2 regions of the Amycolatopsis sp. NPDC058278 genome follow, and region 1 is predicted to be linked to the other one. Evidence: riboswitches for the same ligand, from Rfam matches in the RefSeq annotation. Region 1 holds a riboswitch; the other holds the start of a gene.

Evidence for each region. Region 1 has a riboswitch for S-adenosylmethionine ahead of ACFVYA_RS09220 (aminotransferase class V-fold PLP-dependent enzyme). Riboswitches for the same ligand answer to the same signal wherever they lie in the genome.
Region 2: linked by a shared signal. The riboswitch ahead of ACFVYA_RS29395 (methionine ABC transporter ATP-binding protein) and the one ahead of ACFVYA_RS09220 (aminotransferase class V-fold PLP-dependent enzyme) in region 1 are both predicted to bind S-adenosylmethionine.

The regions. Positions count from the first base shown of each region.
Region 1 is NZ_JBHVXZ010000013.1:58,666-74,251, reverse strand. It holds gene ACFVYA_RS09250 (DUF885 domain-containing protein) at 1-4,191, opposite strand, end outside; gene ACFVYA_RS09245 (AsnC family protein) at 4,327-5,340, shown strand; gene ACFVYA_RS09240 (RluA family pseudouridine synthase) at 5,337-6,266, opposite strand; gene lspA (signal peptidase II) at 6,263-6,946, opposite strand; gene ACFVYA_RS09230 (hypothetical protein) at 6,943-7,569, opposite strand; gene ACFVYA_RS09225 (hypothetical protein) at 7,574-8,176, opposite strand; gene ACFVYA_RS09220 (aminotransferase class V-fold PLP-dependent enzyme) at 8,193-9,545, opposite strand; SAM riboswitch class IV at 9,585-9,699, opposite strand; gene ACFVYA_RS09215 (M23 family metallopeptidase) at 10,078-10,722, opposite strand; gene ACFVYA_RS09210 (potassium/proton antiporter) at 10,802-12,280, opposite strand; gene ACFVYA_RS09205 (ArsR/SmtB family transcription factor) at 12,378-13,133, opposite strand; gene ACFVYA_RS09200 (penicillin-binding transpeptidase domain-containing protein) at 13,329-14,954, opposite strand; gene ileS (isoleucine--tRNA ligase) at 15,038-15,586, opposite strand, start outside.
Region 2 is NZ_JBHVXZ010000064.1:38,849-54,434, forward strand. It holds gene metG (methionine--tRNA ligase) at 1-1,534, shown strand, start outside; gene ACFVYA_RS29380 (TatD family hydrolase) at 1,544-2,380, shown strand; gene ACFVYA_RS29385 (transglycosylase family protein) at 2,669-4,096, shown strand; gene rsmA (16S rRNA (adenine(1518)-N(6)/adenine(1519)-N(6))-dimethyltransferase RsmA) at 4,277-5,113, shown strand; SAM riboswitch class I at 5,254-5,344, shown strand; gene ACFVYA_RS29395 (methionine ABC transporter ATP-binding protein) at 5,552-6,565, shown strand; gene ACFVYA_RS29400 (4-(cytidine 5'-diphospho)-2-C-methyl-D-erythritol kinase) at 6,692-7,654, shown strand; gene ACFVYA_RS29405 (ASCH domain-containing protein) at 7,651-8,058, shown strand; gene ACFVYA_RS29410 (ABC-F family ATP-binding cassette domain-containing protein) at 8,063-9,829, shown strand; gene ACFVYA_RS29415 (hypothetical protein) at 9,957-10,205, shown strand; gene ACFVYA_RS29420 (fatty acyl-AMP ligase) at 10,216-11,904, shown strand; gene ACFVYA_RS29425 (DivIVA domain-containing protein) at 11,912-12,268, opposite strand; gene ACFVYA_RS29430 (DivIVA domain-containing protein) at 12,474-12,794, opposite strand; gene pth (aminoacyl-tRNA hydrolase) at 12,816-13,409, opposite strand; gene ACFVYA_RS29440 (50S ribosomal protein L25/general stress protein Ctc) at 13,419-14,018, opposite strand; gene ACFVYA_RS29445 (hypothetical protein) at 14,368-15,462, shown strand; gene ACFVYA_RS29450 (NAD(P)-dependent oxidoreductase) at 15,561-15,586, shown strand, end outside.

The sequences.
Region 1 (15,586 bases):
CGCCGGGTCGGTCCGGATCCGGTCGAAGATCTCTCCGAGATCGGTGGTGCCGAACAGCTTCCCGCCCAGCTCGCGGTACTCCCCGGCGAGCTTTTCGATCAGCGCCAGCCCGGTTTCGTGCAGGTCCTGCGCCGTGCGCTCGGTGGTCGTTTCGACGCGGATCAGCGCGGCGTACCGCTCCGGCCCGCCCGGCAGCGCACCGATGCCCGGCGACGTCTCGGGCCGGGCCACCGGCGCGACCTCGTCGGCCAGGAAGGCGCGGTAACGCGCGTACGCGGGCCGGACCACCTCGGCGAGCAGGCGATCGCGCTCGGCCTCGAAGCCGTTGAGCGCATACGGTGGCGTCACCCGCAGCGGGTCGCTCTCCGGCGCGGCGAGGTAGCGGTCGACGTACTCGACGCCGATGCGCACCAGGAAGTCGGGCGGCACCAGCCCTTCGCCCACCGCCGCGCGCTGCCGGTCGATCAGCGCGTCGAGGTAGCCGCCCAGGCCCGCCAGCCGGCTCAGGTAGCCGCGGACCTTCGGCTCGTCGTCCAGGACCGTCTGCGGCAGGTAGAGCAGCAGCTGCAGCGCGGGCGCGCCGAGCCCGTCGCTGACCGAGATGTCGGCGCGGCCGGAGTCGATCTCGTCGACGGCGGACTTGGCCTGGGAGAGCACGACTTCCCGGGTGACCCGCTCGGCGGCCGGCAGCCCGGTGGGGTCGAGCGCCTCGGCCCGCGCGGCGATCGCGAGGTAGCCGGCGCGGAGCCGGGCCACGGCCTCCGCACCGGGATCGGGCAGCCGGTCGTGGTCGCCGGGCAGGCCGAACACCGACGGGTACAGCGGCTGCCGTTCGAAGTCCAGCGCGACCAGCTCGTCGGCCAGGCCGCCGGGTGTGTCGAGCCGGCCGGCCACCCAGTCCGCGACCACCTTGGCGAGCGCGGACAGCGGCAGCATGCCGTGGCCGAGCACGACTTCGTGGAACCCGCGGATGTCGAAGCGCTCACCCAGTTTTCGCTCGGCTTCGGCGCGCAGCCGCTGGATCTCCAGCCGCCCCACCATGTAGCCGAGTGCCTGCCCGGGCCAGCCGATGTACCGGTCGATCTCCGCTTCGATCTCCAGCGGCGCCATCGGCGTGTTGTCGATCAGGAAGTCGATCGCCTGCTGCCGGCTCCAGCCCAGCGCGTGCAGCCCGGTGTCGACGACCAGCCGGCCCGCCCGCATCGAGTCCTGCGTGAGCATGCCGAGCCGCGAGACGTCGTCGGAGTACAGGCCCATCTCGTCCGCGAGCCGCTCGGCGTAGAGGCCCCAGCCCTCCGCGTAGGCGTTGAACATGCCGATCCGCCGCAGCAGCGGCAGGTCCCGCAGCTCCTGGGCCAGGCTGAGCTGGAAGTGGTGGCCCGGCACGGCTTCGTGGAACGCGATCGCCTCGCTGGTGAACCGCGGCCGCTTGCCGGCCTCGTGGGTGTTGGCGTAGTAGGTGCCCGGCCGGGAACCGTCGAGCGACGGCTGGAGGTAGTACGCGATCGTGCCGCTCGCCGCGTCGGCCTCGGGCACCGGCGCGACCTCGCACTTCTCCGCCGGGATGCGCGAAAACCACTGCGGCGCCACGGCTTCGGCCCGTGCGATGGCGTCCCGGGCCGCGGACAGCAGCTCCTCGCCGTCCCGCCAGCGCAACGCCGGATCGGTGCGCAGGCGCTCGAAGATTTCGGCGAGCTCGGTGGTGCCGAACACCTTCGCGCCCAGCTCGCGGTACTCCTCCGCGAGCTTTTCGATCAGCGCCAGCCCGGTTTCGTGCAGCTCCTGCGCCGTGTGCTCGGTGGTCGTCTCCGCGCGGATCAGCGCGGCGTACCGCTCGGCCCCGCCCGGCACGTGGGAGATGCCCGGGGCGGTGTCGGGCCGCCCGGCCGGCTCCACCTCCGTGCGCAGGAAGTCCCGGTACCGCGCGTACGCCGGGTGGACCACCTCGGCGAGCAGCCGGTCGCGCTCGGCGTCGAAGCCCTCGACGGCCGCCGTCGTGCCCACCTTCAGCGGGTCGCTCTCCGGCGCGCCGAGGTAGCGGTCGAGGTACTCGACGCCGACGCGGGCCAGGTACGCCGGCGGCACCAGGCCTTCGGCCAGGCTCTCGCGCTGCCGCTCGGCCAGGTCCGCGAGGAACGGCTCGATCGCGCCGAGCCGGGCCAGGTAGCCGCGCGCCTTCTTTTCGTCGTCCAGCCGGTAGAACGGCAGGTACATCAGGAGCGAGAGGGCGGGCGAGGTGAGCCCGTCGCTGACCGCGAGATCGGCGGTCCGCGCGCCGAGCCGGTCGGCCTCGACCTCGGCGGAGGCGATCACGACCTCGCGTGTGACGGCTTCTTCCGGTGTCAGGCCGTCGGTGGTCAACGCCCGCGCTCGGGCGGCGATGCCCGTGTACGCGGCACGGAAGCGCTCCTGCGCCTGCCTGGTCTGGTCGGCGAGCCGGTCGTGGTCGCCGGGCAGGCCGAGGACCGACGGGTGCAACGGCTCCTGCTCGAACGACAGCTCGACGAGCTCGCTCGCCAGGCCGTCGACGGTGTCGCCGTGCCCGGCCACCCACTCGTCGACGACGGTGGCGAGCACCGAGAGCGGCAGCGGGCCGCCGGCCAGGACGAGGTCGTGGAACGCGCGGACGTCGAACCGCGAGCCGAGCCGCTGCCCGGCGCGGGCCCGGGCGCGCTGGATCTCCAGCCGCCCCACCAGGTACCCGAGCGCCTGGCCCGGCCAGGCGATGTAGCGGTCGACCTCGGACTCGACCTCGGCGCGCGCCGCCGGTGTGTGCTCCAGCAGGTAGTCGACCGCCTGCTGCCGGCTCCACCCCAGCGCGTGCAGCCCGGTGTCGACCACCAGCCGGCCCGCCCGCAGCGAATCGCCGGCCAGCATGCCGAGCCGGGCGATGTCGTCGGAGTAGAGCCCCATTTCGTCGGCGAGGCGCTCGCTGTAGAGCCCCCAGCCCTCGATGTAGGCGTTGAACATGCCGACGCGGCGCAGCAGCGGCAGCTCGGTGCGCCCCTGCGCGATGCTGAGCTGGAAGTGGTGGCCCGGCACGGCTTCGTGGAACGCGGTCGTTTCGGCCATGTGCCGGAACCGCTCGGTGGCTTCGTGGGTGTTCGCGAAGTAGATCCCCGGCCGCGAGCCGTCGGCGGCCGGGCGCAGGTAGTACGCCGGAGGCGCGCCGGGCGCGACCTCCGCCGGCACGGCTTCGACCGTGCACTGCTGCTCCGGGATCCGGCCGAACCACTTCGGGGCTTCGGCGGCGGCGCGGGCGACGGCCGTGCGGGCGGTCTCCAGCAGCTCGTCCGCACTGCGCCAGCGCAGCGCCGGGTCGGTGCGCAGGCGCGTGAAGATCTCGGCGAGGTCGTCGGTGCCGTACACCTTCAGCCCCAGCTCGCGGTACTCGGCGGCGAGCGCCTCGATGGTGTCGAGGCCGATCCGGTGCAGTTCTTCCGGGGTGAGCCCGGTGGTCGTGTGCATCCGCGCCAACCGCGTGTAGGTCTCGTCCCCGCCCGGCAGCCACGACAGGCCGGGCCGGTCCGCGGGGCGCCCGTGCGGCCGCACCTCGGTGACCAGGAACTCCCGATACCCGGCGAAGGCCGGGCGGACGACGTCGGCGAGCAGCTCCTCCCGCCGCCGCTCGAACTCCTCGTCCGGGGCGGGCTGGCGGCGCAGCGGGTCGGCGCCGGCGTCGGCGAGGTAGCGGTCGAGGTGCGCGACGGCGGCGTCGACCAGGTGGGTCACCGGGAGCAGGCCGTCGGCGATGCCGGCGGCGTGCCGCCGCGCGGCCTGGCGCAGGTGCTCCGGGATCGCGGCCAGCCGGCCGAGCTGGGCCTCCGCGGTCTCACCCGCCGTCACCGTCGTCATCGGCAACGCCGTGAGCAGGCCGGCCGCGATCCCGACGGAAAGGTCGGTGACGGTGAACTCGGTCATCCGGCTGTCGATCGCCGCGATGCGGTTTTCGGCCGTGGTGATCAGCACTTCGCGCGTGACGCGGTCCTCGGCCGGGAGGTCCTCGGTCTCCAGCGCGCGGGCCCGGTCGAGGAACTGCTCGAGCCGGCCCCGGAACGCCCGCTCGGCCTCGGCGGACAGGTCCGCGAGGCCGGGCTCCGCCGGACGCAGGCCCAGCAGCGCCGGCGTCAGCGGATCGGCGGCGAACAGCGCTTCGACGAACTCGTCGGCGAGTTCGGTGACCGCGGTCATGGCAGGACCCCCAGCTTCGGCTGATGTGCTCACGGCCGACCCTAACGGAGATCACCGACAGAAAACGCCCGTGCCGTTCGCCGGGGGCGGACGGCCTCGGGCAGCGCGGACCGGCCAGGCGGTAGCGTTTCCGATGTGGCCGTGACCGATCCCGTGGATACCCGCCTGCTCGCCGCGCTCGCCGACCTCGGCAAGGCGGCGGTGCACGAGCTGGCGGCCAAGGTCGGCATGGATCCCCGCGAGGTGGCCTACCGGCTGGTCGCCCTCTCCGGCAGCGGGCTCCCCCTGCTCGTCGGCGTCGAGAGCGACCCGAACGGCCTGCGCGCGGCCATCGCCGGCGCCCCGCCGTCGTGGGCGAACCGGCCGCAGTTCCCCCCGCCGTCGCAGCCCGTGCCGCAGCAGCCTGCCCCGCCGATGCCCCCGCCCGTCCAAGGGACGCCTTCGGGGCCGTACACCGTCCAGGGCGCCCCGTCGGGGCCGTACACCGTGCAAGGCGCGCCTTCGGGGCCCTACAACGTCCAGGGCACGCCGTCCGGGCCGTACCACGTCCAGGGGACGCCGTCCGGGCGCTACCCCGGCCCGCCACCGCAGCAGCCGCCGCGCCCGGCCCGGCCGTTCACGCCGCCGCCGGTGCCGCTCGACCCGGCCGTGAGCACGTGGGGCGTGCCGCAGACGGCGTCGTGGGCCCGCGGCGACGAACCCGCCCGGCCGAGCGGGCCCGCCGCCGGCAAGCAGGGCAGGCTCGGCGAGGTCATGGAGACCCAGGGCCTGGAGGGCGAGCAGCTGTCGGTGCAGCTGCTGGAGGTCCAGGACCCGGCCGACTACCTGTTCAGCGCGGCCGGGTACCGCCTGGAAGCCGGTGAACGTGCGGTGGTGGTGCACACCGAGATCACCAACCGCGGCTCGATCCCGTTCGCGTCGCTGCCGGACAACTACCTCGAGCTGCTCGCCGCCGACGGCCAGGCGATCGGCAAGGCCCCGGTGTCGCTGACGTCCCGGCCACCGCACAAGATCGGCGTCAAACCGGGCGAAACGCTGGGCGGCCACACGGTGTACGTCCTCCCGGACGCCACGCGCGTGGTCTCGGTCCGCTGGAGCCCGCGGCCGGAGCCGGACGAGCGCACGCTGACCTGGTCGATCGAGGACTAGTAGCTTTCGTCGCGCAGGGTTTCCAGTGCCTTCGCCAGGTCGTCCGGGTACTCCGACTCGAACTCGACCCAGCGGCCGTCCGCGGGGTGGGCGAATCCCAGCGTTTTCGCGTGCAGCCACTGCCGGCTCAGGCCGAGGTGGCGGGCCAGGACCGGGTCGGCGCCGTAGGTCAGGTCGCCGACGCAGGGGTGCCGCAGCGCCGAGAAGTGGACGCGGATCTGGTGCGTCCGCCCGGTTTCGAGCTTGATGTGCGCGAGCGACGCCGCCCGGAACGCCTCGACGACTTCGTAGTGCGTCACGCTCGGGCGGCCGCCCTGGACCACCGCGAACTTGTAGTCGTGGCGCGGGTGGCGGTCGATGGGGGCGTCGATCGTGCCGCGCATCGGGTCCGGGTGGCCCTGGACGATCGCGTGGTAGCCCTTGTCGACCGTGCGCTCCTTGAACGCGCGCTTCAGCACCGTGTACGCGTGCTCGCTCTTGGCCACCACCATCACGCCGGTGGTGCCCGCGTCGAGCCGGTGGACCACGCCCTGGCGCTCGGCCGCACCCGAGGTCGCGATGCGCAGGCCGGCCGCGGCGAGGCCGCCGACGACGGTCGGGCCGGTCCAGCCCGGGCTCGGGTGCACCGCGACGCCGACCGGCTTCGAGATCACGACGATGTCGTCGTCGTCGTGCAGGATCTGCATGCCCGCGACCGGCTCCGCGACGATCTGGACCGGGTTCGCCGGCTCCGGCAGGGTGATTTCCAGGAGGCCGCCGCCGGAGAGGCGGTCGGACTTGCCCGCGGGACGGCCGTCGAGCAGCACGTCCCCGGATTCGGCGAGCTCGGCGACGACCGTGCGGGACAGCCCGAGCAGCTTGGCGAGGCCGGCGTCGACCCGCATCCCGTCGAGCCCGTCGGGCACCGGGAGCATCCGCGAGCTCACGCCTGCTCCTCCGGCTGCTCCGGCGCTTCGGCCGTCTTCTTGTCCTTGGTCGACGTGCCGTCGTAGTCCTTGCCCAGCAGCGACAGCAGCACGATCAGGGCGCCGCCGACGCAGATCGCGGAGTCGGCGATGTTGAAGATCGCGAAGCCCTTGCCGTTCGGGGCGAACGCCGAGATGAAGTCGACGACGTGGCCCTGCAGCCCGCCGGGCGCGCGGAAGATGCGGTCGGTCAGGTTGCCGGTGGCGCCGGCGAGCACGAGGCCGAGGCCGATCGCCCAGCCGATCGACCGCAGCCGCCGCGCCAGCCAGATGATCGCGATGACGACGGCCAGCGCGACCAGGGCGAGCACCCACGTCATGCCGGTGGCCATCGAGAACGCGGCACCGGGGTTGCGGATCACCTGCAGGTAGATCAGCCCGCCGAGGATCTTGACCGGCTCCTTGCCCTCCAGGTCGGCGACGACCAGGTTCTTCGTCACCAGGTCGATGGCCCAGAACACGACGGCGACCGCGAAGACCCAGCCGACCCGCCGCTTGGGCAGCAGCGGCTTCGCCGGGACCTCCGGGTTCTCGGGCGCGTCGGCGGCCGGATCGGGCACCGCATCGGCGGGCGCGGTGGTGTCGGGTTCGGAGTGGCTGGGCTCGGTGCTCACCGGTCCATTGTCCACGGCACTGGTCAGGCCGTGTCGGGCCCGTCCGGCCGCGGTCGCAGGAGGACGGCGAAGGCGGCCGCGAACAGCACGCCCGCCGCGGCGAGCGTGCCGGGCACCGGGGGCAGGAACGCGGTCGCGACCAGCGCGAACACCCCGGCGACGGCCAGCAGGAACCAGCTGCGCTCGTAGCCGGCCAGCAGCACCAGGCCGAGCGTCGCCAGCAGGGCGCCGCGGACGTCGCCGCCGAGCCGGAACTGCAGGAGGCCGACCAGGTCGAGCAGCGGGACGGCGGCGAGCGCCCCGAGCGTGCCGAGCACGAACCGGCCGGGCCTGGGCGGGGTGGCGGCCCGGCGCAGCTCCCGCCAGTACCAGCCCGCCACGGCGAGCACCACGCAGGCGAGACCCGCGAGCCAGCCGAGCCTCGCCGAAGGCACCGCGTCGGCCGAGACCGCGGTCGCGTACGCGACCCCCGACAACTGCGACTCCGGATAGCCGGTGCCACCGACTCCGCCGGTGCCGAGGCCGTGCAGTCCCTGGATCAGCGGGTAGCCCTGCGGACCGGCGGCGGGGACCAGCTCGGCGGCCACCATCACGAGCAGCGCGAACGCCAGCGCGGCCAACGGGAACCAGGACCGGACGGAACTCCCCATCGCGTCAGGGTATCGGGCGCGGGTTTCCCCGCAGCAGGGCGACGAAGGCGACGGCGAGCAGGATCACCGCCGAGATCAGCACGCCCGCCATGTCCGCCGAGAGCACTACGGCGACCAGGGCGAACGCGACCGTGGTGACCAGGAGGAACACGCTGCGCTCGTAGGCGGCGAGCACCAGCAGGCCGAGCGTGGCCAGCAGCGGGCCGCGCAGCCCCTCGTCGAGCCGGAACTGCCAGGACCCGACCAGGTCGAGCAGCGGGACGGCGAGCAGCGCGGAGACCGTGCCGAGGACGAACCGCCCGGTGCGGACGGGCCGCAGGGCCAGCGCGTACCAGACGGCCGTGCCGGCGAGCACCACGCCGAGCGCGACCAGCCACGCGGGCCCGGCCGGCAGGCCGCTTTCCACCCTGCGGAAATCATCCAGGGGCAACTGATACGCCTGGCTGTGCTCGGTCACGCCGGGCGGGACCGAGTACGGTCCGATGAGGAGGTTCGCGGACTCGCTTTCGGCCCGGCTGCGGCGGGCCACCAGCTGCACCGCCGCCAGGCCGATCTCGGCGAACCCCAGCAGTGCCAGCGGAAACCAGAAACGCTGCCCTCTCCCCATCGGTCCAGGCTAGCGCTCAGCAGAACGGCGGCAGCTCCCGCGGGTCGGCCACCGGCGCCCAGCGGCCGTCCACCTTCGCGTATTCCCAGCGTGCTCCGCGAGCGACGATTTGCCGCAGCGCCAGGAGCACGCGGTCGACGTGTTCCTCCGTGCTGCCGAGGCCGAGGCTGACGCGGACGGCCTGCTGGCCGTCGCCGCCGGTGACGCCGATCAGCCGCTTGGCCGCGATGTGGGCGCAGAAGGCGCCGTCGCGGACGCCGATGCCGTACTCGGCGGACAGCACCGCGGCGAGCCACCCGGGGTCGAAGCCGTCGACGACGAAGCTGACCGTGCCGACCCGGTCGACCGGCGCGTCGAACAACCGCAGCTCGGCGCAGCCGGGGACGCTGCCGAGTCCCTTGCGCAGCCGGGTGAGCAGGGCCTGTTCGTGCGCCTCGACGGCGTCCCAGTTCCGGCTCAGGGTCTCGCACGCGACGCCGAGCGCGTACACGCCGACGGTGTTGGGCGAACCGGCTTCGTGGCGCTCCGGACCGGTGTTCCAGACGACGGCGTCTTCGGTGACGAGCTTGGTCGCGCCGCCGCCGGCGAGGTACGGCCGGGCGGCGCGCAGCCAGTCGGCGCGGCCGATCAGCGCGCCCGCGCCGAAGGGCGCGTACAGCTTGTGGCCGGACAGAGCGACGTAGTCGACGTCCAGTTCCCTGAGCGAGATCCGGCGGTGCGGGGCGAGCTGGGCGGCGTCGAGCGCGATGCGGGCGCCGTGTTTCCGCGCCACGGCGGCGATTTCCGCCACCGGGAGCAGCTCACCGGTCACATTGGACGCTCCGGTGACGACGACCAGCCGCGGTCCCTGCGGGGCGTCCGCGAGCGCTTCGTCCACAGCGGACACCGCGGCGAGGCGGGTGCGCGGGGTCGGGATCCGCCGGACGTTCGGCCCCGGCCACGGCAGCAGCGCGGCGTGGTGCTCGGTGTCGAAGACGATCACCGTGGTGTGCCGCGGCAGGCTGCGGGCGAGCAGGTTGAAGGAGTCGGTGGTGTTGCGGGTGAAGACGACGGTGTCGGTCCGCCGGGCGTCGACGAAGCGGCGCAGGGTGTCCCGGGTGCGCTCGTAGAGCTTGGTGGAGACCTGCGACGCGAAGCCGGCCCCGCGGTGGACGCTGGCGTACCAGGGCAGGAACTCGTCGACGGCCCGGCGGACGGCATCGAGGCACGGGGCGCTCGCGGCGTGGTCGAGGTTGGCGTAGCCGATGTCCCCGCCGGTCACCAGCGGCACCCGCAGCGCCGCCCCCGCGACGGCGGGAATGGCGGCGGTTTCGGGAGTTTCGGCGGTTTCGCGGCTTTCGAGCGGGGTGCGGTCGATGGCGAGAGTCATCGGGGTGCCTCCTCGGCGATCCGGGGGACCCCGGCGAGGGGCCCGCGCTTGCCCGTCGCACGGCGCGACCGGCCCGGTCTTCACCCGGGGCACCCCACCGCGGTAGGAGGGTTGCCGGCCAGCAAGCCGGGGCTTCGCGCTGGCACTCATGACCTGAGCCAGAAGGTAACCGAGAACGCGGCCCGTGGCCAACCCCCGCCTCACATTCTGAGACGCCGCTCACAGACGGTGACGGCCGGTGCGGCCGGAGCGCGCCGCGGCACGGCAACTCCGGTGGCGGGCGGGGCGGCGGGACGGGGCAGTGCGAGGCGGCGACGAGCGGGGCGGGCGGACTAGCGAGGCGGCGGGCAGCGCCTGCCCCGCCCTGCCGGCGGGCCGGCCGGCGGGGCGGGGCGGCCGACGGGGCGGCAAGGCGGCAAGGCGGCGAGCAGCGACGGTCGGCGGGGCGGGCGGGCGGTCGGCGAGGCGGGCGGCGGGCGGCGAGGCGCGATGGCGCACAGCCGAAAGCACCCGCTGTGCGCGCTCGGCGGCGTCAGGGACTCGCGCGGAAGCGGCCCGGCAGCTGGACCACCGCTTCGTCCGCGAGGTGCGTCGCGGTGCCCGAGTACTGCTCCGCCCCCTCCGTGAACCTCCAGCCGCCGAGGGTCTTGCCGTTGATCGGCTCGCCCAGGGCCGTCGCGAGTGTTGTCGAAATGCGGGCGAACGCCACTCCGTCCCAGTCGCCCGCCGCCGCGTCCGGGAGGGTCCAGAGCGTGAAGTGCACGTGCGCGCCCGTGCTGCTGCCGCCGCACGGGAGGGCGTTGCCGGTCGAACCCAGCACCGTGCCGGCTTCGACCTGCTCACCGTCGGTGACCCGGATGCCCTCCAGGTGGTAGTAGCCGGTCCGCCGGCCGCCGGCGTGATCGATCGTCACCCAGTCGCCGCCCGCGCAGTGCTGGAGGTGGACCGTGCCGGCCAGGGACGCGCGGACCGTGCCGTCGGCGGGGCTGAAGTCGATGGCGTTCCGCACGCCGGTGCCGCCGTCGTCGGAGTGGATGCCCGCCGAGTAGACCTGCTGGCCCGCCTCGAACGGCAAGGCGAGCGACGGAAAGGCTTCGGCGGACGCCGGAGGCGCGAGGAGGCCTACGGCCGAAACGACCGCGGCGGCCAAGCTCGCCGCCCGCACGGAAAGGTTCACCGCATGACTCCTCTGGCGCCAAAGTTCACTCGATCGAGCGGACCTTAAGCCAAAAGAGGGACTACAGGGAAGATTTCCGTCAGCGGCCGGATTCGCCCTTCCAGCGAGCCAGGCGCCCGGCCCGGTCGACGGCGCGCAGCCGGCGTTCGGCCGCGTCGCGGACGGCGCTCGTCGTGACGACCAGCAGCTGGTCGTGCTCCTGCAGCCGGCTGGTCTTCTGCGGCGTGAAACCCGTGCCGTCGCGCACGACCAGGCTGATCGTCGCGCCGATGGGCAGCCGCAGCTCGGACAGGTAGACGCCGTGCATCTTCGAGCCGGGCTGGATGCGGACCTGCAGCAGTTCGGCCCCCAGCTCGTCCAGCGGCGCGGAGTCGACCTCGATCTCGTGCGGCTCGGACTTCTTGGCCAGCCCGAGCCGGCGCGCGAGCGGGCCGAGCGTCGCCCCCTGCACCAGCGTCAGGACCACCACCAGCACGAACACCGCGTCGACCAGCCGCTGCGCGCCCGGCAGGCCCTGCGACAGCGGGATCATGGCGAGCACGATCGGCACGGCCCCGCGCAGCCCGGCCCACGACAGGAACGCCTGTTCGCGCCACGGCAGCCGGAACGGCAGCATCGCCAGGAGGACCGAAACCGGCCGCGCCAGCAGCAGCACGACCGCGCCCGCGACCAGGCCCGGCACGATCGCGTCGAGCAGCCGGCCCGGCGACGCGAACAGCCCCAGCAGCACGAACAGCCCGATCTGCGCCAGCCAGCCCAGCCCCTCGGCGAACGACAGCGTGTCCGACCGGTGCGGCAGCCGCGAATTCCCGAGGACCAGCGCGGCCACGTAGGTGGCGAGCAGCCCGGACGCGTGCAGCAGCTGCCCGGACGAGTACGCGACGACGCACACCGCGACCGTGGCGAGCGGGTACAGGCCGGTCGCCGGCAGCGCGGCCCGGCGCAGCGCGAAGCCGCCGAGCCAGCCGAAGGCCAGCCCGATGACCAGGCCCGCCGTCAGCTCGTAGACCACCAGCAGCGGCAGCGTCCAGTCCACAGTGGTGCCTTCGGCCAGCACCACGACGGCGATGTAAGCCGGCGCGTCGTTGATGCCCGACTCGAGTTCGAGCGCGCCGGTGAGCCGCTTGCCGATCCCGGCCGTGCGCAGCACCGAAAACACCGCGGCCGCGTCGGTCGAAGCGAGCACCGCACCCCACAGCAGCGCCAGCCGCCACTCCAGGCCCAGCAGCCAGTGCAGCGCCGCGCCGGTGACCGCGATGCTCACCACCACGGACACTGTGGACAGTGCGATTCCCCGGCCCAGTGCGGGTTTCACCGCCGACCACCGGGTGGTCAGCCCGCCTTCGGCGAGGATCATCACGAGCGCGGCGAGGCCGAGTGATTGGGTGAGCCCGGGGTTGTCGAACCGGACGCCGAAGCCGGCTTCGCCCAGCAGGACGCCGATCCCCAGGTACAGCAGCAGCGAGGGCAGGCCGAGCCGGATCGACACCCGCACGGCCAGCACGGAGGCGAGGAGCACGACGCCGCCGACGCCGAGCAGCACGGGAAGCTGGTCCATGCCCGCCTCCTCCCGAGTGCCGTGGGGCCCTCAGAATAGTGAAGCGCGGGGGTTAACTCGTTCGTGTACCGCTGCCCGGCGCCGGACACCCGGTGTGTTAAGGCGCCGCGACACCACCGAGCGCGTCGAGATCGACACCGAGAGCGGCGAACGGCTCCCTCGCCGGCGGCAGCACCTTGACCGCGCGGTAGCCGTCCTGGGCCACCCAGCCGGCGTCGACGGCCCGGTCGAGCAGCGCCGCGGGCAGGGCCCCGGCGAGGTGGTCGCGGCGCTCCGTCCAATCCAGACAGTCACGCAGCAGCGGCCGCCGCCCGGCGGCGACCGGCACGCCGAGGTCCGCCAGCACCGCCCGCCCGCGCGGGGTCAGGGCCAGGCCGTCGGCGGTGTCGACCAGGCCGGTGGCGAGCATGCCTTCGCGCAGCGCCACGCCGAGCTCGCCGGCGAGGTGGTCGTAGCAGGTGCGCGCGAACCCGAGCCGCCGCGCCCGCAGCGACGACTTCAGGCCGGTCACCGGCCGGTGCTCGGAAGTTTTTCGGGGGCTCCGGGTGGCGGAGCCCCCGGCCCGGGGCGAAGCCCCGGATGTCACTGCGTGCTGGGCCAGGTGCTCGATCAGCTCGGCCACGCGCGGATCGGCGATCCGGACGTAGCTGGCCCGCCCCTGCTTGACCCGGACGACGAAGCCGGCGCCGGCCAGCCGGGTGACGTGCTCGCTGGCGGTCGAGAGGGCGATCCCGGCCGCCTTCGCGAGCTCGCCGACGGTCCAGGCCCGCCCGTCCAGCAGCACGAGGCACATGGTGGCCCGGCTCGGGTCGGCGAGCACCGCGGCCACCTCGGCCAGCGCGATCGTCTCCATGCCCCCACGCTACGGCCGCGACCCGTCGGCCGCGGCCGAACCGTCGTACCCACACGGCCGACGCGCGTACCCACACGGACGACACGCGTACTCAGCCGGACGACACGGGCGCCGGCCGCTCGCCTCCGCGTGTCGTCCATCCAGGTACGCGTGTCGGCCGTGTGGGTACTCATGTCGTCCGGCTGGGTCCGGAGGTCAGAGGGGTTTGAGGAAGGTGGCGGCGACCTGGACGGCCGGGCCGGAGTCGTTCGAGTCCTCCAGGACCACCGCGAAGGCCACGCTCCCGCGGTAGCCCACGAACCAGCCCGTGGCCTGCTTGCCGTCGCCGAACTGGGCGGTGCCGGTCTTGCCGAAGACGGTGCCCGCCCCCGCGGCGGCGCGGCCGGTGCCGCTGGTCACCACCGCGCGCATCATCTTCCGCACCTCGCCGAGCACCGATGCCGGCGGCGGCGAGTAGCCCTTGACCACCTTGGTGTCGACGTCGTGCCACAGCCGCGGCGTGATCGCCTTGCCGGTGGCGACCGTGGCGGCCATCAGCGTGCCGCCGAGGGCGCTGGCCTGGATGCGGCCCTGGCCGAACCCGTCTTCGACCTGCTCGTCCTTGCTCGCCGCGGGCTCGACCTTGCCGAGCTCCGTCTTGAGGCCGGGAATTTCGTAGTCGGCGTTGAGGCCCAGTTCGTCGGCCGCCTTCTTCAGCCCGTCCGCGGGCAGGCCGAGCGCCAGCTGCCCGAACGTCGTGTTGCAGGAGCGCGCGAACGCCGTCTGCAGGTTGGTCGCGCCGAGCTCGAAGCCCTCGTTCTTGACCGTCCGCGTGCCGATCGTCGCGACGCCCGGGCAGTCGACCGGCGACGTCGCGTTGAGCCCGCTCTGCTGGACCGCCGCCACCGACGTCGCGATCTTGAACGACGACCCCGGCTCGTACAGGCCGTTGAGCGCCTTCGGCGAGTTCCCGGCCGCGGCGTTCTGCGCGACGGCGAGGATGTCGCCCGACCCCGTGTCCATGGCGACGAGCATCGCCGACCCCCGGTAGCCGTCCACCGCGGCCTGGGCGGCGTTCTGCGCGGCCAGGCTCAGGCTCGTCACGAGCGGCTTCGCTCCCGCGTCCGACACCTTCCCGAACAGCCGCTCGATGCTCTTGCCGCCGGCATCGACGCGTTCGACGGCGAAGCCCCCGCCCGCCGCGGCGGTGACCTGCGCGAGCAGCGCCGAGCGCAGCAGCGGCGCCGGGTTGCCGTCCACCGGGCGCAGGCCGCCGGACCCGCTGACGACCAGCGGCTTGCCGTCGCGGTCGGCGACCGCGACGGTGTCCTGCACGGCGGTGCTGATCACCAGCCGCTGGCCCGCCTCCAGCTTCGGGTGCAGCAGCGACGGCGCCCAGTGGACCAGCCACTTCCCGCCACCCTGCACGAGCTGGAACGGCACGTCGTAGGTCCAGACCTGGCCCGGCTTCAACGTCCACGAGACGCTGAACGTGCCGTCCGCCTGCTTCGCGCCGGCCGGGGCCGGCTGCAGGGCGGCCAGCTTGGCGGTCACCGACGCCGGGTTCAGCGTGTTCCGCGTGGCCCGCAGGGCCACCGCGGCGGCCGCGTTGTCGTCGGTCAGCCGAGCCGCCGCGTCGGGGTTGTTCTCGGAAAAGTCCTGCAGGTACTCGGTGATCGCCGAGTTCGGGTCGAGCGCGCCCGGGCTCTCCACCGTGGTCGCGCCGGTGGCGGCCTCCGGCGTCGAACCCCCGCTGTTCAGCACGAAGAACGCGGCCACCAGAACCACGACGACCAGCAGCGCGCCACCGATCAGGATGCCGCGTCTCTTACCAGGATTCACCTTCGACGTACCCCTCCCCCAAGGTGCCGCCCCGGATCCGGGGTGGCCGGTCGAGTCTGCACCCTACCGGCCACCCGCGGCAATCATGCTTTCGCCACCGCCACGGTGACCTTCGTGCCGTCGCCGACCGTGCCGGCGAAGCCCTCGGCGACCGGGCCGTGGGTCACCGACGTCGCCAGCGTCTCCGAGGCGAGGAACTCCTCGTGCCGCCGCGCCGCCTCGACGACGTCGGGCACTGAATCAATCGTGAGCGCGATCCGGTCGGCGACGTCGAGCCCGGCGTCCCGGCGGGCCTGCTGCACGACCCGGACCAGGTCGCGGACCAGGCCCTCGGCCGCCAGCTCCGGCGTCACCTCGGTGTCGATCAGGACCAGCCCGGACCCGCCCGGCAGTTCCGCCGCCGCGCCGCCGCCCTTGGCGACCAGCCGGCGCTCGAACTCGCCCTCCTCCAGGGCGATCCCGGCCGCGACCACGGCGCCGCCCTGGAACGACCAGTCCCCCGCCTTGACGGCCTTGATCACCGTCTGGACGTCCTTGCCCAGGCGCGGGCCGGCGGCACGGGCGTTCACCGCGACCTCGAACCCGCCGTGCGCGGCGACGTCGGTGGTCAGCTCGACCGCCTTCACGTTCAC
Region 2 (15,586 bases), on a different contig from region 1:
GTCCTACGACCTGTTCACGCGGACCTCCACCGGCAACCACGCCGAGGTGACGCAGCAGATCTTCCTGGCGCTGCACCGCAACGGCTACGTCGTGCCGAAGACCACGCGCGGCGCGATCAGCCCGTCCACCGGCCGCACGCTGCCCGACCGCTACGTCGAGGGCACCTGCCCGATCTGCGGGTACGACGGCGCGCGCGGCGACCAGTGCGACAACTGCGGCAACCAGCTCGACGCCGCGGAGCTGATCAACCCGAAGTCGCGGATCAACGGCGAGACTCCGAAGTTCGTCGAGACCGAGCACTACTTCCTCGACCTGCCGGCGTTCACCAAGACCCTCGGCGACTGGCTGGGCACCAAGAACGACTGGCGCCCGAACGTCCTCAACTTCACCAAGAACCTGATCGACGACATGCGGCCCCGGCCGATCACCCGCGACCTCGACTGGGGCGTCAAGATCCCCCTCGACGGCTGGCGCGACCAGCCGCTGAAGCGGTTCTACGTCTGGTTCGACGCGGTGATCGGCTACTTCTCGGCCAGCGTCGAGTGGGCGCGGCGCTCCGGCAACCCGGACGCGTGGCAGGAGTGGTGGAACAACGCCGACGCCCGGTCCTACTACTTCATGGGCAAGGACAACATCACCTTCCACGCCCAGATCTGGCCGGCGCTGCTGTTCGGGCACAACGGCGAGGGCGACAAGGGTGGCGAGCCGGGCAAGTACGGCAAGCTGCACCTGCCGGACGAGATCGTCTCGAGCGAGTTCCTCACCATGAGCGGCTCGAAGTTCTCGACCTCGCGCGGGCGCGTCATCTACGTCGAGGACTTCCTGCGCGACTTCGGCCCGGACACGCTGCGGTACTTCATCTCGGTCGCCGGTCCGGAGACCCAGGACACCGACTTCACCTGGGACGAGTTCGTCCGCCGGACCAACTTCGAGCTGGCCAACGAGTGGGGCAACCTGGTCAACCGGTCCATCTCGATGGCGCACAAGAACGTCGGCGCCATCCCGCGCCCGGAGGCCCCGACGGCGGCCGACGAGGACCTGAAGGCGTTGTCCCGCAAGGCGTTCGACACCGCCGGCGCGCACCTGGCCCGGTCCCGGTTCAAGCTGGCCGCGGCCGAGGCGATGAAGGTCGTCACCGCGGCGAACAAGTACATCTCCGACCAGGAGCCGTGGAAGCTGAAGGACGACCCCACGCGGCGCGACACCGTGCTGCACACCGCGCTGCAGGTCGTCAGCGACGCGAACACGCTGCTGACGCCGTTCCTGCCGCACTCGGCGCAGAAGGTGCACGAGGCCCTCGGCGGCACCGGCGTCTGGGCCGCCCAGCCGGAGCTCAAGGAGGTCGACGACCTCGACATCGACGGCCGGGTCAACCCGATCCTCACCGGCGACTACGCGGCCGAGCAGGCGAAGTGGGCGTCGACGCCGATCGAGGTCGGCAAGCCACTGGCCAAGCCGTCGCCGTTGTTCACCAAGCTCGACCCGGCGCTCGGCGAGACCGGTCCGGAGTGGGCGCCGATCATCAAGGAGTAAGAGGTATGCATGGGTGACGAGAAGCGCGAGCTGCCGCCGGTCCCGGACCGGCTCCCGGTGTCGGTGGTGGACGCGCACACCCATCTCGACGCGTGCGGCGCGGTCACCGCGGCCGATGTCACGGCCATGGTCGACCGCGCCGAGCGCGCCGGCGTCGCCCGCGTCGTCACGGTCGCGGACGACCTCGCCTCGGCCCGCTGGGCCGTCGAGGCGGCGGGCTGGGACCGGCGCGTCTTCGCCGCGGTCGCGATCCACCCGACCCGGACCAAGGGGTTCGGCGAGGCCGAGCGGGCCGAGGTGGAACGCCTGGCGGCCGGCGACCGCGTGGTCGCCGTCGGCGAGACCGGCCTCGACTACTACTGGGACTACTCGCCGCACGACGCCCAGCAGGAGGCGTTCCGCTGGCACATCGACCTCGCGAAGCGGCTGGGCAAGCCGCTGATGATCCACGACCGCGAGGCCCACGACGACGTGCTGCGCATCTTGGCCGAAGAGGGTGCGCCGAATGCCGTAATCTTCCATTGTTTTTCCGGGGACGCGGAAATGGCCCGCAAGTGCGTCGACGCGGGATATGTCCTTTCCTTCGCGGGCACCGTCACGTTCAAGAACGCGAAAGGCCTCCACGACGCGGCCCGCCTCTGCCCATCCGGGCAGTACCTCGTCGAGACCGACGCGCCGTTTCTGACCCCCCACCCGTTCCGTGGGCGGCCGAACGAGCCGTTCGGCGCCGCCTACACCGTCCGTCACCTCGCGGCGCTCAGGGGCGAAGCTGTCCACGAAGTCGCCGAATCGGTCCGGACCACCGCGGAGCGGATCTACCGACTCCCCAGTGTCACAACGGGTTGAACGCATTGCGACAACCGGGTTCCCCGCTCGTCCACCTGATGGAGTGACCCAGATCACGACACTCCGGGGGGTGTTTGCGCAACCCGCCGCGACCCGTTACTGTCCCGTGATCGTGCCGGTCGGTACTGCGCATGCAGTTGCCGACTGTTACGCCCACAGTCACGTCAGTGCACGTCGGGGAAGCGGAACCGGGAGCGGTACGGCCCGGAACCGTGACGATGGCGCCGGCTGCGGGCCCAGACGTAAAGACGTCGCCCCGAACGATGTCTTGGGAAAGGGAACGACCCGGTGACAGGTAGCAGACAGGCTGGAGCGCGCTCCGCGGCCGTCCTCGAGCGCGATTTCGAGAACACTGCGTACGGCCAGCTCGACTTCTCCGACGACCCGAACATCACGCAGCAGGACATCCTCGCCGCGCTCGGCCCGGACGCCGACGCGATGATGGCCGAGATCGACGTCGACGTCGACGAACTGATCCGGCTCATCAACGCCGAGACGACGTTCCTGCCGCCGATCGTCATCCCGGACGGGCTCGACGAGGACCGGACCATGTCCCCGCAGGCCAAACGGGCCTCGCTGGACGAGGGTCTGCGCGAGACCACCAAGATCTGGAAGCGCCGGTTCCTCAAGGGCGCCGTCCTCAGCGTCATGATCAGCGTCGCCGGCGGCGGCGCGGCCGCGCTGGCGATGAACAAGAGCATCACCGTCGACGTCGACGGCCACCAGCAGACCGTGCACTCCTTCGGCGACACCGTCGGCGAGGTGCTCGAGGACGCGGGCCTGTCCGTCGGCGCGCACGACTCGCTGTCCCCGTCCCCGCAGGCGGAGGTCGGCGACGGCGGGGTCATCAAGCTCGAGCGCGGCCGCCAGCTGAAGATGATCGTCGACGGCGCGGAGCACACCTCCTGGGTCCGCGCGACCCACCTCGGCGACGCGCTGTCCCAGCTCGGCATGGCCGGCATGGACAAGCCCGGCACGTGGATGTCGATGCCGAAGGACGGTGAGCTGCCCCTGCAGGGCGCGACCGTCGAGATCAAGACCCTGAAGAACATCACCCTGTACGACGGTGCCAACGCGCCGAAGCAGGTGAAGACGACCGCGGTCACGACGAAGGAGTTCCTGGGCGAGTACAAGCTCACCCTGGGCCCGGAGGACCAGGCCGAGGGTGGCCTGGACGTCAAGCTGACCGACGGCGCCGAGGTGCACATCAGCCGCACCGGCGTCTCGACGGTCAAGCAGAAGGAGAGCATCGACCCGCCCGAGCAGCGCGTCGACGACCCCGACCTGGCCAAGGGCAAGACGCAGGTCGAGGACCCCGGCACGCCCGGCGAAAAGGAAGTGACCTACAAGGTCACGCAGAAGAACGGCAAAGAGGTCGGCCGGGAGAGCATCTCCGAGAAGGTCATCACCCAGCCGAAGCCGAAGATCGTCCACGTCGGCTCCAAGCAGGCCCCGAACCCGGAGATCGGCGACGGCTCCGCGTGGGACCGCATCGCCCAGTGCGAGTCGGGCGGCAACTGGGCCATCAACACCGGCAACGGCTACTACGGCGGCCTCCAGTTCGACAAGCGCACGTGGGACGCCTACGGCGGCGACGAGTACGCCGCGCTGCCGAACCAGGCCTCGCGTGAGCAGCAGATCGCGGTCGCGGAGAAGGTCAAGGCCGGCCGCGGCGGCAGCTACAGCGCCTGGCCGGTCTGCGGCAAGAAGGCCTGACGCTTTCCCGAACGGCCCCCGTCCCACGTGGACGGGGGCCGTTTCGCGTGTCGTCCTCCCCATCACGCGTGTCGTCCCTCCAGTCACGCGAGTTCCGCCTTCAATCACGCGAGTTCCGCGCTCGATCACGCGAGTTCCGCCGCCGATCACGCGAGTTCCGCGGTCAAGTAGGCTCGCCCGGTGGTTGAACTGCTGGGACCTGCCGAGATCCGCGGGCTGGCGGCCGAACTCGACGTGCGGCCGACGAAGAAGCTCGGGCAGAACTTCGTGCACGATCCCAACACCGTCCGCCGGATCGTCGAGCTGGCGGACGTCGCCCCCGGTGACGTCGTCCTCGAAGTCGGGCCGGGGCTCGGGTCGCTGACCCTCGGGCTGCTCGCCACCGGCGCCCGCGTCGTCGCCGTCGAGATCGATCCCAAGCTCGCCGAGCGGCTGCCCAAGACCGTCGCCGAACGCGGGCCCGAGGCCGCGGGGAACCTCACCGTCGTCGGCGCCGACGCCATGCGCGTCACCCGGGAGGAACTGGGTGAGCCGACCGCGCTCGTCGCCAACCTGCCGTACAACGTCGCCGTGCCCGTCGTGCTGCACCTGCTGGCCGAAGTGCCTTCGCTGAAGTCCGGGCTCGTCATGGTGCAGACCGAGGTCGCCGACCGGATGGCCGCCGGCCCCGGCAGCCGGATCTACGGCGTGCCGAGCGTCAAGCTCGCCTGGTACGGCTCCGCGCGCAAGGTCGCCGCCGTGCCACGCTCGGTGTTCTGGCCGGTGCCGAACGTCGATTCCGCGCTCGTCGCGTTCGAACGCGGCGACACGACGGCGTCCGAGGACCGGGACCTGCTCTTCGGCCTGGTGGACGCCGCGTTCTCACAACGCAGGAAGACGCTCCGGGCCGCGCTCGCGGGCTGGGCGGGTTCGGCCGAGCGCGCCGGCGAGCTGCTGACGGCGGCCGGGATCGACCCCCGGACCCGCGGTGAACAGCTCGGCGTGCACGACTTCGCCCGGATCGCCGCCGCGCGTTAGCGATCCACAGCGTTCAAACTCCACAGTGGAAGGGTGAAAAAGGCCCCCATCGGCCCCGATCCCGCCATTCGGACACCGCCACTCGTGTGATCTGGGCCAACAGGCTTGCGTTCGCTCCTCGGGATCGGTTTTACTCAGTACGTCCATCCCGAGCGACTGAGAGACCTGGCTCGCCGAAGTCGCAGCAACCACCCTCCACAGGGCAGGTGCTACCGCCAGGACCGATGGAGGCCGTTTTCGATGAAGAGGGTAGCTCGCCCCCTGCTCCTGACCAAGCGTCGCGTTGTCGACGAAGGCCGCCGCTCCGTGACCGCATGTCGACGCTCCAACTGAGCTTGTCGTAGCCGGTCCACCTCTTCTTCACGCACCGTCCGAACAGGACGGAACTTGCTTGCGGCCGGGTGCCGCCATGCGCGCACCCCGTTTTCTGGAGCCTTCGTGATCACCGTCGAAAACCTGTCCAAAACCTTTGCCACCAACGGAAACTCCGTCATCGCGCTCCGGGACGTGAGCGTCGACGTCCAGGCCGGCTCGCTCTTCGGCGTGGTCGGCCCCGCCGGGTCCGGCAAGTCCGTCCTCGCCCGGTGCATCGCGCTGCAGGAGCGCCCCGACCGCGGCGTCGTCCGCCTCGACGGCCTCAACACCGGAACCCTCGACGGCCGCCGCCTCCGCGAGATCCGCCGCCAGCTCGGCGTCGTCTCGACGAAGCCGGAGCTGATCGCCGAGCGCACCATCGCCGGCAACATCGCCTCCCCGCTCGAGCAGCTCGGCGTCGACGGCCCGCAGCGCCGCAGCCGGGTCGGCTCGCTGCTGGACCTCGTCGGCCTGACCCCGCGCGCCGCGCAGCGTCCCGGCGAGCTGTCCGCCGGTCAGCTGCGCCGCGTCGCGGTCGCGAAGGCCCTGGCGGCGGCTCCCGCCGTGCTGCTCGCCGACGACCCGACCGCCGGCGTCGACCCGGAGGAGGCCGGCGCGGTGCTCGCCGTTCTCGACCGGGCGCGCTCCGAGCTGGGCACCACCGTCGTCATCACGACGCCGGACGCGGGCGTGGTCCGCCGGGTCTGCGACGACGTCGCGGTGCTGGAGGACGGCACGGTCGTCGAGCGCGGCACGGTTCTCGACCTGATCTCGAACCCGGCCAGCCGCACCGCGCAGGCGCTGCTGCCGGCCATCGAGACCGTCCGCTCGCAGGCGGCGCGCTACGACCGCTCGGCCGACGTCGTGCTGGTCGGCTTCGCCTCGGTCGGCGCGCTGCTGCCCGAGGCCGCGGGCCGCTTCGACGTCGAGTTCGCCACCATCGGCGGCGGCCTGACCCGCATCGGCGACACCCCGGTCGGCCGCTTCCGCCTCGGCGTCCGCGGCGAGCGGGCCGACGCGGCGCTGGCGTGGGTCGCCGAGCGCGGTGGCCATGTGACGTACACCGCCCGCGGTCCGCAGGGTGTCGCGGCTGCTTGACTGACCGGGTTTTCGGGGGTTCCGGGTGGCGGAGCCCCCGGCCCGGGGCGAAGCCACGGCTGCCACAGCAGCGCCCCGATGCGCAGGTCGCATCGGGGCGTTTCCGTGGGCACGTAGGCTGGTCGGGTGCTCGCCGTAGTTCCGCCCCCAGTCACCGTCCGGGTCCCGGCCAAGGTGAACCTGCACCTGTCGGTCGACGACCTGCGCGAAGACGGTTACCACGAGCTGGTGACCGTGTTCCAGGCGCTGTCGCTGACCGACGAGGTGACCGTCGCGGTCACCGAAGAGCCCGGCATCGAGGTCTACGGCGAGGGGGAGGGTTCGGTCCCGACCGGCCCCGAGAACCTGGCCTGGCGGGCCGTCGAAGCGCTGGCCGAGCACGTCGGCCGCACCGGTGAACCGAAGGTCCGGGTGGTGCTGCGCAAGGGCATCCCGATGGCCGGCGGCATGGCGGGCGGCAGCGCCGACGCGGCGGCGACGCTCGTCGGGCTGGCGAGCCTCTGGAACCTCGACGTCACCCGCGACGAGCTGGCCGAAATCGCCGCCGGGCTGGGCAGCGACGTCCCGTTCGCGCTCTACGGCGGCACCGCGCTGGGCACCGGCCGCGGTGAGCAGCTGGTCCCGGTGCTTTCGCGGCACACGTTCCACTGGGTGCTGGCCTTCGCCGCCGAAGGGCTGTCGACGCCGAAGGTGTTCGGCGAACTGGACCGCCTGCGCGCGGCCGGCAACCCGCCCCGCATCGGCTCGCACACGCCGGTCGTCGAGGCGCTGGCCTCCGGTGACCCGCGCCAGCTGGCCCTGCTGCTGGGCAACGACCTCCAGGCGGCCGCCGTTTCGCTGCGGCCCGACCTGCGCCGCACGCTCCGGGCGGGCGTCAACGCGGGCGCGCTCGCGGGCACGGTGTCCGGCTCCGGCCCGACGTGCGCGTTCCTCTGCGAAGACGCGCAGTCGGCGGTGGAGGTCGCGGCCGAGCTGTCGGGCGCGGGCGTGTGCCGGACGGTCCGCGTGGCCCACGGCCCGGTCCCCGGCGCCCGCGTCGTCGGCGGGGACGACGCGCCGCGCCCGGCACCGCCGCGGGTGCACGCGTGAAGCACGCCGAGTTCGCGTTCCCCGGTCCGCTGCGCGACAAGCTGGTCGCGGCGATCCTGCGCGGGGAGAAGACGTCGACCACCGGCCTGGTCGCCGAATACGAGAAGTACGGCGAAGAACTGCCCGTCGTCGGCGAGCGCGAGCTGATGATCGACTCGGCGGGCGTCGGGGTCGCGATCCTCGAGACCACCGAGGTGCGCGTGCTGCCGCTGTCCGAAGTGGACTTGCAGCACGCGCTCGACGAGGGCGAAGGCGACAAGAGCGTCGCCGAGTGGCGAGCCGGCCACACGCAGTACTGGCAGAGCGCCGAAATGCGGGCCGCGCTGGAAGATCCGGAATTCACCGTGGACGACACGACCATGGTCGTGGCGACCCGGTTCGTCATCGTGGAGAGGATCGGCTGAACGGATGGCCAACCTGGTCAATCTCGAGTCGGTGAGCAAGTCCTACGGGGTGAAGCCACTGCTGGACGGCGTTTCCCTCGGCGTCGCGGCCGGGCAGCGCATCGGCGTCGTCGGCCTCAACGGCGGCGGCAAGACCACCCTGCTGGAAGTCCTTTCCGGACTCGCCGAGCCGGATTCCGGGCGGGTGAGCCACGTCGGCGGACTGCGGATGGCCGTGGTCACCCAGCGGACCGAGCTCCCGGACGGCAGCACGGTCGGCGAAGTGGTGCTCGAACGCTACGGAGCCGAGCACGAATGGGCCGCCGACGCGCGCGTCCGATCCATTGTGGACGGATTGGGCATCACCGCGATCGGGCTCGAAACGCCCACCGCGAACCTCTCCGGCGGTGAGCGGCGCCGAGTGTCCCTGGCCGCCGCGCTGACCGGCGAGCTCGACCTCGTCGTCCTCGACGAGCCGACCAACCACCTGGACGTCGAAGGTGTCCAGTGGCTGGCCGACCACCTGCTGAACCGGCGGATCGCGGTCGTGGTCGTCACGCACGACCGGTGGTTCCTCGACACCGTCGCCACCCTGACGTGGGAGGTCGCGAACGGCCGCGTCGAGCAGTACGAAGGTGGTTACGCCGACTGGATCTTCGCGCGCGCCGAGCGGGCGCGGCTGGCCGCGACGGCCGAGGAGAAGCGGCAGAACCTGGCCCGCAAGGAGCTGGCGTGGCTGCGCCGCGGCCCGCAGGCGCGTTCGTCGAAGCCGCGTTACCGCATCGAGGCGGCCGAAGCGCTGATCGCCGACGTCCCGCCGCCGCGGGATTCCGTCGAACTGCAGGCGTTCGCGAAGCGGCGGCTCGGGAAGACCGTGCTGGAGCTGGAAGACACGACCTACCGGGTCGGCGAGCGGACGCTGCTCGACCACGTCACCTGGCGGATCGGCCCGGGCGACCGGATCGGCCTGGTGGGCATCAACGGCTCGGGCAAGACGTCGCTGCTGAAGCTGCTCGGCGGGGACGTCGAGGGCTCGACCGGCCGCCGGGTCGAGGGCAAGACGGTCGCGCTCGCGCACCTGCGCCAGGAGCTCGACGACCTGCCCGGCGACCTGCGCGTGCTGCAGGCGATCGAGCAGGTGGCCGGGCGCGTGGTGTTCGGCAAGCAGGAGATGACGGCGTCGCAGCTGGGCGAGAAGCTCGGGTTCCCGCAGGCACGCCAGTGGACCCCGGTCGCGGACCTCTCCGGCGGCGAGCGGCGCCGGCTCCAGCTGTGCCGGCTGCTGATGGCCGAGCCGAACGTGCTGCTGCTCGACGAGCCGACGAACGACCTGGACATCGACACGCTGCAGCAGCTGGAGGACCTCCTCGACGGCTGGCCGGGCACGATGGTCGTGGTGTCCCACGACCGCTACCTGGTGGAAAGGGTGTGCGACACGATCGTCGCGTTGTTCGGCGACGGCCGCATCACCCACCTCCCGGGCGGCATCGAGGAGTACCTGAACCGCCGCGCCCTCGCCAAGGAACCGGCGGCCGCGACGGCCCCGACGGCGGCCAAGACCGAGGCGAAGAAGTCGGCGGCGGATCTGCGGGCGGCGCAGAAGGAACTCGGCCGGTTGGAGCGCAAGCTCGACCAGCTGCACGCGAAGGAGGAGAAGCTCCACTCGGCCCTGCTGGAAGCGGCGACGGACCCGGCGAAGCTGATGGAGCTCAACGCGCAGCTGAAGGGCGTCCAGGGCGAGATCGAGGACGTCGAGGGCCGCTGGCTGGAAACGTCCGAGCTGCTGGAGTGACCAGGCTCCTCGGGCCGGACGAGCCCCTCGGCGTGCGGCAGCTCCGGCGGATCGCGGTGGCCGGGCCCGCGGGATCGGGCAAGTCCACCCTGGTGCCGACCCTGTGCGAGCGCTTGGGGTGCCGTACGTGTCACTCGAATCCTTCTACCTCGGGCCCGGCTGGACCGTGCGGGAGACGTGGGAAGCCGAGGTGCTCGGCTTCCTGGACGGCGACGTCTGGGCCATCGAGTGGCAGGGCGAAGAAGTCCGGGAACGGATGACAGCCCGCCTCGACGTGCTCGTGTGGCTCGACCACCCCCGTGCAACGCCAGGTGGACAGCTGGCTGCGGGGGCCGGTTTCCGCTTTGCTCGGCGGACGTTGACGCCGAGACAGTAATGTTCCAGCCATGAGCAGGTTCGTGGACACGCTCGTCGCCACCGCGACGGAGCGAGGTCAGCAGCGTGGCATGGTCACCGGGGAGCCGAAGGAGCCGGTCCGGCGGACCTGGGCCGAGGTGCACGAAGAAGCCCGGCGGATCGCCGGCGGGCTCGTCGCGGGCGGGTTCGAGCGCGGGACGGCGGTCGGGGTGCTGGCCGCCGCGCCGGTGCTGATCGCGCCGACCGTGCAGGCCGTCTGGCTGGCCGGTGGCAGCGTCACCATGCTGCACCAGCCGACCCCGCGCACCGATCTCGCCGAATGGGCCGAGGACACCGTGCGGGTGCTCGGGATGATCGGCTCCGGCCTCGTGCTGCTGGGCGAGCCGTTCGACCAGCTGGCGCCCGTGCTGGAGCAGAAGGGCATCGGGTTCAAGCTCATCACCGAGCTGGCCGCCGCCGAACCGCTGCCGGACGTCGTCACCACCGACGAGGGCGACACCGCGCTGCTGCAGCTGACGAGCGGCTCGACCGCCGACCCCAAGGCCGTGCGGATCACCTACGGGAACCTGTACTCCAACGTCAAGGCCATGGTCGAGCGCGCGGAGTTCGACTTCGACGTCGACGTGATGGTGTCGTGGCTGCCGACGTTCCACGACATGGGGATGGTCGGCTTCCTGACCGTGCCGATGACCTTCGGCGTCGAGCTGGTCAAGATCACGCCGGTCGAATTCCTGTCCGGGCCGCTGATCTGGCCGGAGCTGATCACGAAGTACCACGGCACCACAACGGCGGCGCCGAACTTCGCGTACGCCATCGTCGGGCGCCGGATGGCCCGCGTCGACTCCGATGACGCCTACGACCTCTCGAAGCTGCGCATCGCGCTGAACGGCGCCGAGCCCATCGACGAGACCGCTGTCCAGACCTTCGTGGACGCCGGAGCCCGGTTCAAGATGCCGGCGGAGTGCGTCTTCCCGGCCTACGGCATGGCCGAAGCGACGCTCGCCGTGTCGTTCGCGCCGCTGTTCACCGGGCTCACCCTCGACGTCGTCGAGGCCGACGCGCTCGAGGCGGACAACCGCGCGGTGCCCGTCCCCGAAGGCGACCCGCGGCGCGGCACCGACGGCGTCCGGTCGTTCGCGCTGCTCGGCCGGCCCCTCGACGGGCTGGAAGCGGAGATCGTCAACGACGCGGGCGAGCGGGTCGGCGAGCGCGAGGTCGGCGAGATCCGGCTGCGCGGCGAGGCCGTGACGCCCGGCTACCTGACCATGGACGGGCCGCTCGACACGCAGGACGCCGAGGGGTGGCTGAACACCGGCGACCTCGGCTACCTGGTGGACGGCCAGATCGTGATCTGCGGCCGCCGCAAGGACGTGATCATCATGGGCGGCCGCAACCTGTACCCGACGGACATCGAGCGCGCGGCGACCTCGGTCGAGGGCGTGCGCGCGGGCAACGCGGTGGCGGTCCGGCTGGACGCGGGCAGCCGCCGCGAGCGGTTCGCGGTGGTCGTCGAGTCGAAGCTGGCGGGGGACGCCGAGGCCGAGAAGAACCTGATGAAGCAGGTGTCGGCCCGCGTCCGGGACGCCGTCGACATGCGGCCGTACGCGGTGGTCGTGCTCCCGGCGGGCAGCCTGCCGAAGACGCCGTCGGGCAAAGTCAAGCGCGCGGCGACGGCCCAGCAGTTCGCCGACCGCATCAAGAAGAACGCCGACGCCTGATCGAGGGTCAGCGCTGCTGGACGCGCACCGCGCGGAGCGTCGGCGGGGTGGCGCGCTCGGCCGTGGCCTCCGGGGCCGTGCGGGCGCCGGGCAGGTCCGGGGCCTGGCCGGTGCGGGCGGCGAGCTGGTGCTCCACCGCGTCGAGGAACTCGTCGACCTCTCGCTCGTCGTAGCCGCGCTTGCCGATCAGCGGCTTCGCGAACATCACGTGGTGCACTTCGGCGGCGGTCAGGTCGTCCTCGTCGGCGAGCGTCTTGGCGATGCGCCGGACGAACGCGTCCACCTCGTGCTTCGCGTAACCACGGCGGCCGATCGGGGCGTTGCCGAAGGTGACGTCGGCGAGGTCTTCGACGGTGAACGACATGGAACTCTCCGATTCCGGGATGGGGCGGGTGCGAACTCCCGTACACCGTCCTAACCCGTGAACAGGCTGCCCGAAAGGGGCTGCCCCCAACCTCACCCCGACGGGCGGCCTCACGCCCGCCTTCGGGTGAGCTTGCGCTACGCAGCGCTGTGTGGCCGGGTTCACAGGGTGACATCCGGGTTCTTCGCCCGCGCCACCTGAAGCGTCAGCTGCGCCCGAACCACTTCCGGGGGCCCTGCGGCCGCCGCTCCTCCTCGACCGCCGCCGGCCGCGGGTTGCGCAGCTCCACCAGGGCGGCCTCGGCCTCGTCGAGGAACAGGTCGACCTGGGCCTGGTCGTAGCTGCGCATGCCGACCGGCATGATCGTGAACTCGACGTAGTGGATGTCGTCCGGTGTCAGGATGTTCCGCCCGGCCAGCGCCTCCGCGATGAGGTCGAGGAAGGCGTCCACCTCGTCCTCGTTGTAGCCGCGACGGCCGAACCGGGGTTTGCCGAAGGCGATCGACCGGGCTTCGTCCGGAGTCATGGCTTCACCTCGCCACCCATGTCAGCCCGCGTGGAAGGAGTTCTGCGCGGCCGCGAGGCCGGTGCCGATCAGCGCTTCGGTCGCGTCCGCGCACCGGTCCACCTCCAACGGGAGTTCCTTGCGCTCGACCGTCGAAAAGTCCTTCAGCACGAAGTCCGCCGGGTCCTGGCGGCCGGGCGGGCGGCCGATGCCGAACCGCACCCGGTAGTAGTCGCGGGTGCCCAGCGACTTCGTGATCGAGCGGAGTCCGTTGTGGCCGTTGTCGCCGCCGCCGAGCTTCAGCTTCAGCGCGCCGAAGTCGACGTCGAGCTCGTCGTGCACCACGACGATGCCGGACGGCTCGACCTTGTAGAACCGCGCCGCGCCGGCCACCGGACCGCCGGAGAGGTTCATGTACGAGCGCGGCTTCACGAGCACCACGCGGCGGCCGGCCAGCCGGCCCTCGAGCACTTCGCCGCCGGTCTTGTGCGTCTTGAACTTGCCGCCGACGCGGGCGGCCAGCTCGTCCAGCACCATGAACCCGACGTTGTGCCGGTTTCCGGCGTACTGGGGTCCGGGATTGCCGAGGCCGGCGAGCAGGATCAGCTCGCCGGCCCCAGGCAGGTCTTCGGTCATGCGGTGATGTTATTCGGCGGCTTCGGCCGACTCTTCGCCCGCTTCGGCTTCGTCGCCGGCCTCTTCACGCTGCGGCTCGTTGACGGCCACGACGAGCGACTCCGGGTCGGTGACCAGGGTGGCGCCCTGGGGCAGCTCGACCTGGCCGGCCAGCACCTGGGAACCGATCTCGAGGCCCTCGATCGAGACCTCGAACTGCTCCGGGATGTGCAGCGCCTCGACCTCGACCTGCAGGGTGTCGACGTCCTGGTTGACCAGGCCGCCCGGGCCGGGGTTGCCGGTCACGACGACGGGGACGTCGACGACGATCTTCTCGCCGCGCTTCACGACCAGCAGGTCGACGTGCTCGATGTAGTTCTTCAGCGGGTGGACCACGATGGTCTTGGTCAGCGCCAGCTCGACCGCGCCCTCCAGATCCAGCGTGATGACGGCGTTCGAGCCGTTCTCGCGGACGACGCGGGCGAACTCGATCGCCGGCAGCGCGAAGTGCCGCGGGTCCGACCCGTGGCCGTAGAGGACGGCGGGGATCTTGCCGGCGCGACGCGTGCGGCGCGCGGCGCCCTTGCCGAACTCGGTGCGCGGCTCGACGGACAGACGTACCTCGGACACGGTGTGGCACTCCTTCAAATCAACGACAGCATGCTGCGGCGGGGGAAGCCGATGTGTTCTGTTCAAGGAAGTTTCGGCGGCGAGTTTCCGGGCGTGCACGACGACAGGGGCTACTCGAGCCGCCGCGTCGATCACGCCGGGCACCCCAGAAGGGCCCCACCTCGCCGAGACAACCTCAAGAGTGTAAACCAACCTCATCACGGTGGGTTGCGGCGGGGGCCCGGCCCAGGCTAGAACCCTCCTGGAACCCGGTACGTGACGACACAAATCCGGTGGCGGGACAACGCCGGCCGAGGTGTGCTCGGTAGCGGGAGAGCAGGGGGCGGAAATGCGGGCTCGAGGGAGCAAGGTGGCAGCGGTGCTGCTGCTGGGTGGATTGCTGGCGGGCTGCCAGGTGGCGGTCGCGGGCACCGCCGGTGTCTCCGCGGCCGACCAGGCGACGGCGGACCGGCGCGCCGAGGAGCGCGCGGCGGTCGACGCGGCCCTCACGGCGCTGGGTCAAGCACCGGCGATCGCGCTGAAGTCCACGGTGCAGGGAGCCGAGCAGCAGTTCCGGATCACCCGCGGCGGTTACGCCATCGGCGGGCTGCCGCTGGACGGCCGCTTCATCCAGGTGACGGCCGCCGCCGCCCAGTTCTACCTGCAGGCCGACGCCGACTACTGGAAGGCGCACGCCATCGACGAGGGCACGCAGTTCGGCACGAGCTGGGTGCGCTCGCTCGGCTCCGAACTGCCCTTCGACCCGGCGGCCCGGCTCACCCCGCCGGCCCTCGCCGCGGGGCTGCGCAAGGCGCTGACCGGGCTCGACCGGCCGAGTGAGCCGGTCAAGGCGAAGCTGCCGGACGGCACCGAGGTCTACCAGCTCGGCGCCGCGCCCAGCGTCCTGCGCGTCACGACGGCCAAGCCGAACCGCGTCGTCAGCTTCGCCCCGGCGCTGCTCGACCCGCAGGCCGGCCCGAAGTACGGCGCCGAGTTCGGAGTCGCCGCGCTCACCGGGGACGCGGTGAAGACGTTCCACACCGACTTCGACGCCGCCGTCGGCGGGCTGGGGCAGCCGTTCGAGGGGCTGGTGCAGGCCAGCGCCCTCGTCACCAACGACCACCTCGACTGCAAGGACTTCGTCGGCTCCTGCACGACGACGGTCGACGTCTCCAACAGCGTCGTCGGCACGCCGGCGTCGGGGGAGAAGAGCGTCATCCACATCACCCTTTCGGTCGAGGTCAGCGCCGAGTCGCTCGGTGCGCAGACGTGCACGGCGGCCGGGGACGCGGAGCCGTACAAGACGATCCAGCTGTCCTGCGGGGTGAAGTTCAAGCTGCCCAACCGCACGGCCAGCTACCAGGTGCTGTCGAAGCCGACCGCGACGGCGGAGGTCCGCGCGGGCCTGGACGTCGACGCCGTCAAGCAGAAGGTGGCCGCGGAGTTCGCCGGCCTCGGCGGCTGACCTGGACACCTACCCCCGGGTGTGTTGCTTCCGTTGAAGTAGGTGATCTCCCGTTCCTAGCATCGGTCGTGCAGACTGATGACTGACGAGGAGATTCCATGGCCAAGCTGGTGGTTTTCGGGGC